3 regions of the Clostridium sp. CTA-5 genome follow, and region 3 is predicted to be linked to each of the others. Evidence: predicted binding sites of a transcription regulator. Region 3 holds the regulator's gene; each other region holds the start of a gene.
The links. The regulator LexA, encoded in region 3, represses DNA repair genes until DNA is damaged. The targets are predictions, from matches to a motif close to CNAACANNTGTTNG.
Positions count from the first base shown of each region.

Region 1: a site for LexA is predicted at 818-831, ahead of uvrB (excinuclease ABC subunit UvrB). Genes of this name have one in related genera too.
Region 2: a site for LexA is predicted at 1,410-1,423, ahead of recA (recombinase RecA). Genes of this name have one in related genera too.

Region 1 is NZ_BAAAAT010000012.1:59,114-61,403, reverse strand. Features, by position in the region: gene uvrB (excinuclease ABC subunit UvrB) at 1-797, opposite strand, end outside; gene ACYUET_RS16790 (signal protein PDZ) at 1,235-2,290, opposite strand, start outside.
Region 2 is NZ_BAAAAT010000005.1:312,954-315,243, forward strand. Features, by position in the region: gene rimO (30S ribosomal protein S12 methylthiotransferase RimO) at 1-713, shown strand, start outside; gene pgsA (CDP-diacylglycerol--glycerol-3-phosphate 3-phosphatidyltransferase) at 697-1,287, shown strand; gene recA (recombinase RecA) at 1,443-2,290, shown strand, end outside.
Region 3 is NZ_BAAAAT010000001.1:850,587-852,876, reverse strand. Features, by position in the region: gene ACYUET_RS03975 (YtxH domain-containing protein) at 1-157, opposite strand, end outside; gene ACYUET_RS03970 (hypothetical protein) at 356-787, opposite strand; gene lexA (transcriptional repressor LexA) at 948-1,553, shown strand; gene ACYUET_RS03960 (methionine gamma-lyase family protein) at 1,614-2,290, opposite strand, start outside.

The DNA of each region.
Region 1 (2,290 bases), on a different contig from region 3:
AATTCATCTTCTATTTGCACAATAGCTTTATCTACTCTTTCCTTTGATGTTGCAAAGTGGGATGCTGGAAATATAGAAACATGATTTCTTTCACCAATTATTGTTCCTGTTAATACATCAAATTCTCTTATTCTATCTATTTCATCTCCAAAAAACTCAATTCTAATTCCCTTACTTGAAGTTGAAGATGGAATTATATCTAGCATATCCCCTCTTACTCTAAAAGTTCCTCTAGAAAAATCTATATCATTTCTTTCATATTGAATTTCTATAAGTTTCTTTATAATTTCATCTCTTTCCTTTTCCATACCTTTTCTCAAACTTATAGTTAATTTTTTATATTCATCCGGATTACCAAGACCATAAATACATGAGACAGATGCTACGATAATTACATCTCTTCTTTCGAAAAGAGCTGATGTAGCTGAGTGTCTAAGCTTATCTATTTCATCATTTATAGAAGCATCCTTTTCAATAAAAGTATCAGTTTGTGGTACATACGCCTCTGGTTGATAATAATCATAATAAGATACAAAATATTCAACTATATTCTCTGGAAAAAATTCCTTAAATTCAGAACATAATTGAGCTGCTAGTGTTTTATTATGTGCCAAAATTATTGTAGGCCTTTGAAGCCTTTCTATAATATTAGCCATAGTGAAAGTTTTACCTGAACCAGTAACTCCAAGTAATGTTTGCTCTCTATTCTTATTTTTTATAGACTCCACTAATTTATTTATTGCTTCTGGTTGATCACCTGTCGGCCTAAAATTTGAATGTATTTTAAAATTCCCCATATATAACACCTCATTTTTTGCGAACAAATATTCGTATGTATTGTATTTATATTTTACTTTTCATTATAAATTAAGTCAACAATTCATTAAAACTATTAAAAAATAATAACTCTTATTTATCATAATAACTATATTTAAAATTACTAAGAGATATTTTTAACTAACGCTATGTTTTAATTGAATGTTAATATTTTAAAACATAACCTTAACTAAATATTAATATTAAAAAATAAAATAATAGTTCAAATATATACATATTGATCCATTTCTTTTTGAACATACCTTATATAAAAATTTTCCTAATTATATTTTGTCTTAATTCTTCTATTATAAACATAAAATTCACTCTACCTCAGTCTTACCCCAGAGGTACCCCTAGGGTAAGACTGAGGTAAATAAAAAGAGATAAAACTTAAAAATTTTATCTCTTTAATCTCTTAATTCTTTTTATTATTTTGTTTATCAGATTCTTTTAGTTTATCTAGTATATGAGAAAAATCATTCTCTTTAATCATTACTTTATCTTTTGCTTCGACTGCTCTAGGTACTAAAAGCATACCCACATTTGTCCCTCTACTAATTCTTATTGGTAAACTATTTATTGTTCCATTCATATCTTTAATTTTCAAAGTAATATTATATAAATTTTCTTTTATAATAGATTGCATTTCCAATTGAGAATTTATTATTTTATCATTTACTGAAATCAGCTTACTTCCTGCTTTTATACCTAAATCATAAGCTATAGATTTAGGTAATACATCCAATATTACTAATCCTTCTTCATCACTCATAAACTTAGGTTCCAATATATCTTCTCTATTCTTTTGAATTCTTATCATTATTTCATGACCAAGTGGTGCAAATATTATTAATAATACTTCTCCCAAAATTCCAAATCTAGCTATTTGAGAAACCAACATCAATATTGCCCCATAAGCTATAATATATCTACCTGAAGATAAAGCTTTTTGTCTTTTACTTTTAGTAAAAGTAACACTTGAATAACCTAATACCGCGTAAAGTGGCATTATTGATATCATTGTAAAAGATAATAAACTTATATCCCCACTACCGTGAATAAAAGGCCAACTATTAGGAGTTTGTATAGTTGTAGTTATGTAATTACCTGCATCCTTATCTGCCATAACTGATATTAATATCGCTATAGATAACAGCCAATATCTATTAAGTGCAAAACCACCTATTATTTTTCCTCCTTTATTAGCAAATACTGGTATAGAACCTCTATCACCATCTATCATAACTAATAATCCTTCAATAATATGTAATACTCCTACAAAAGTCATAAGATACATTATATCAATCTTAAAAACCATATTCTCTTTTATTCCAGGTATAAAATTTCCTAATAAAGTTATACATACACTTATTAAACCTAATATAGCTCCTGAATATGAAAAACATATAAATCTAGGTTTTATAAACATTAAAACTATTGAAATTCCAAATAAGTAGAATATCCCTGAATT
Region 2 (2,290 bases), on a different contig from region 3:
TTTATGGCCAAAAGAATTTACATCTATTATTAAAAGAATTAGCAAAGATAGAAGAAATCAAGTGGATTAGAGTACTTTATTGTTATCCGGAAGAAATATACGATGAATTAATAGATGAAATAGCTAATAATAAAAAAGTAGTTAAATACTTGGATTTACCTATACAACACATAAGTGATCATGTTTTAAAACTTATGGGTAGAAGAACTACTAAAAATGATATAATAAACAAAATAAATCAACTTAGGAAAAATATATCAGATATGATAGTTAGAACAACCTTTATTGTTGGATTCCCACAAGAAACAAATGAAGATTTTAATGAAATTATAGAATTTTTAGAAGAATACAAGCTTGATAAAGTTGGTGTCTTTAAATATTCAAGAGAAGAAAATACTCCTGCTGCAAGAATGGATGGTCAAATATCAGAAGAGATTAAAGCTGAAAGAGAAGAAAAATTAATGACTATTCAAGAAAAAATATCTAATAACATAAATAAATTGAAAATTGGCAGAGTGTATGATATTCTAGTGGAGGAATATAATGGAGAATATTATAAGGGAAGGAATTTTGAGATGGCACCAGAGATAGATGGAAATGTCTTTTTTGAATCTTCTAAACCTATAAATATAGGTGAATTTGTGAAAGTGAAAATAATTAAAAATATGGATTATGATTTAATAGGAGTTGTTGAAGATGAACCTTGCAAATAAGTTAACCTTAATTAGAATATTTTTAGTCCCAGTTTTTTTAATCTTTATAGCGGTTAAAGGGATACCATATGGAAGCTTTATTGCTACATTTATATTTATTTTAGCTGCTTTAACAGATAAGCTTGATGGATATATTGCAAGAAGTAGAAATCAAGTAACTAACTTTGGAAAGTTTATGGATCCGCTAGCTGATAAATTATTAGTAACAGCAGCATTAATTTGTTTAGTTGAAATGCAAATTGTACCTAGTTGGGCAGCAATTATTATAATTGCACGTGAATTTGCTGTATCAGGTCTTAGAACAATAGCAGCAGCTGAAGGAAAAGTAATTGCAGCAAGTTGGTGGGGAAAAATAAAGACAGTAATACAAATAGTTGCAATAGTATTGTTGCTATTGAAGGTAAACATAGGAGATTCTAAATATTTAAGTGATTTGTTAATTAGCAGTGAATTTGGGGTAAAGTTTTTTAATCATGTTCCAGGTGTAATGCTGATAGTAGCAGTTGCAATTACTATAATATCTGGATATGAGTATTTTAAAAATAACAAAGAAGCAATTGCTATAAATAAATAAAAAGTTTAGAAATAACAAAATATGGTTATAATTAGAATAAATTCCTTCTTTAAAGTTTTAAAGAGGGAATTTTTCTTAAAGAGTGTTGACTAATAGGAATAGTTAAATTATAATTATTATACAGAACATAAGTTCGATGAGAGGAAGGTAGTAATATGGCTAATATAGATATTAATAAGTTAAAAGCAATTGAAAGTGCAATGGGACAAATAGAAAAGCAATTTGGTAAAGGTTCAGTAATGAAATTAGGAGAACATAGTGTTTTAAATGTTGATGCTATTTCTACTGGATGTTTAGATTTAGATATATCATTAGGAATTGGTGGAGTTCCTAAAGGAAGAATAATAGAAATTTATGGACCAGAAAGTTCTGGTAAAACTACTATAGCTCTTCATATAGCAGCAGAAGCTCAAAAGAAAGGCGGAGCAGTAGGATTTATAGATGCAGAGCATGCTTTAGATCCATCTTATGCAAGAAATTTAGGAGTAGATACAGAAAATCTTATTGTTTCTCAACCGGATACAGGGGAACAAGGATTAGAAATTGCGGAAGCATTAGTTCGTTCAGGTGCTATAGATGTTATAATAGTTGACTCAGTTGCAGCATTAGTACCAAAAGCAGAAATTGAAGGGGAAATGGGAGATTCTCATATAGGACTTCAGGCAAGATTAATGTCACAAGCTTTAAGAAAACTTGCTGGTACAATTAGTAAAACAAATTGTGTTGCAATATTTATAAATCAATTAAGAGAAAAAGTAGGAGTAATGTTTGGATCTCCAGAAACAACAACTGGTGGTAGAGCATTAAAATTCTATGCTTCAGTAAGACTTGATGTAAGAAGAATTGATTCTATAAAACAAGGGGACGGAATAGTAGGAAATAGGACTAGAATTAAAATTACTAAGAATAAAGTAGCACCTCCATTTAAACAAGCAGAATTTGATATCATGTATAATGAAGGAATTTCAAGAGAAGGTAATATTATAGATGTTGGTGTAAAAGA
Region 3 (2,290 bases):
CTCCTTCTTTTACATCTTCTCCAACTTTTTTAACATCTTCACTGGTTTTTTCTGCATTATTTTTAATATTATCTGTTGTTGAATTTTTACAACTAATAAATGTTGAAGATGATAACATAACTAGTAAAGCTAATGCCAAAACGGATTTTCTTTTCATATCAGCACCCCTTCTTTTAATTATAGTTCTATGATAGTTTGTGTTTAAAAATTATATATATACTTAGTTTGTTCTTAATATTCTTTTAATTATTTTACATAATATTTATACTGAAAACTAAAAGAAAATTTTGGAAAATAAAAAAGGTGAAATAAATTTAATTTATTTCACCTTTTTATCTATATATTTTAATAAATATTATTTTTTGCTTTTAAATCTTCTAACCCCTGGATATACTTCCTCAGTTAATTCATCTATACTTTCTTCATCAAATAAATCAGTATCATCTAAATATTCAATATGATCAAAAGCATCTTCATATTCCACTTCTTCATTTGTTTTAATTTCATTTACATTAAAATCCTTTGAATCAATAAATTTAGAATATAAAGCTTTTAAATCAACATTGCTTTCTTCAAATTCTTTTAATTGTTCATCATCTAAAGATGATTTCAAATTATTTAAAAATTCTTCTTCTAATATTTTATTTTCTTCTTTTGTTTTTGCAATATCTTCTATCTTTATCGCTTTAGTATCTATACCATCCATTTCTAAGCATTTACCACAATTATCACATAATTTATTTTGATATATATCACAATAATCATCGTCAGTATATTTATTTTTCATTTATAACACCTCTATTTCTATTCTGAAATCGTCATTATATTATATCAAAACCATTGATTTAACGCAAATTTTAGTTTATAAATTTAATACAGAACATAAGTTTGTTATATAAGAAAAGCTATGATATAATAGCTATAAGATAGAGAGGTGTAGCGTAACAATGATAGAGAGTAAAGATAGGCAATCAGAAATATACGAATTTTTAAAAACATATACAGAAAATAAAGGATATCCTCCTTCAGTAAGAGAAATATGTGAAGCTGTTTCATTGAAATCAACTTCAACTGTACATGGTCATCTTAAAAGATTAGAAAAAAAAGGACTTATTAAAAGGGATCCAACAAAACCAAGAGCATTAGAGATAGTAGAGCTTGCCAATTCAAAAAAAGAAATGATTAATATCCCTATCGTTGGGAAAATAACAGCTGGTATGCCAATACTTGCAACAGAAAATATAGAAGATTCTTTCCCTATACCACTTGATTATATAAAGCATAATAATGAATTGTTTATGTTAAGAGTATCTGGTGAAAGTATGGTTAATGCAGGCATTAGAAATAATGATCTTGCTATTATAGAAAGTTGTAATAGTGCATTAAATGGAGATATTGTAGTTGCATTAATAGATGAAGAAGCAACTATTAAAAGATTTTATAAAGAAATTGATCATATTAGATTGCAGCCTGAAAATGATTCAATGGCTCCAATCATAGTTGATGATTGTAAAATTCTTGGAAAATTAGTTGGAATATTTAGAGCATATTAATAAACTCACATAACTAGGCTATCTCAAAAACATCTTAGATTTGAGATAGCCCTATATTTATTATTTTACATCTAAAACTTTACTTAATCCTAATAAAACACCTATTTTACCATGATCAAAGTTTAATCCACCTTGGATATATGCAATATATGGTTCTCTTATTGGACCGTCAGCTGATAATTCTATTGTTGAACCTGAAATAAATGCACCAGCGGCCATGATTATTTCACTATCATATCCTGGCATTGCCCAAGGTTCGCATACTGCAAAAGCATCAATAGGTGATCCTGCTTGGATTCCATTACAAAATTGAATTAACTTTTTAGGATCGCCAAATTCGATAGCTTGTATAATATCTGTTCTTTTATCTGTTGAAGCTGGAAAGCCTTTAAATCCTGCAAGTTCCATTACTCTTGCACAAAATATAGCAGTTTTAACTGCTTCTATAGATACATGAGGTGCAGAGAATAAACCTTGATATAAACTTCTCATTAAGCCATAAGTTGCACCGTACTCCCCTCCTATTCCAGGAACAGTTAGTCTATAAGCGGCTTGGTCAACATAATCTTTTTTCCCAACTATATATCCACCGCCTGGTGCAATTCCACCACCTATATTTTTCATAAGTGAACCTGCCATAAGATCGGCTCCAACTTCTGTTGGTTCAATACTTTCTATGAATTCACCATAACAGTTATCAACAAATATTATTACATCTTCTCTAATTTCTCTTATAT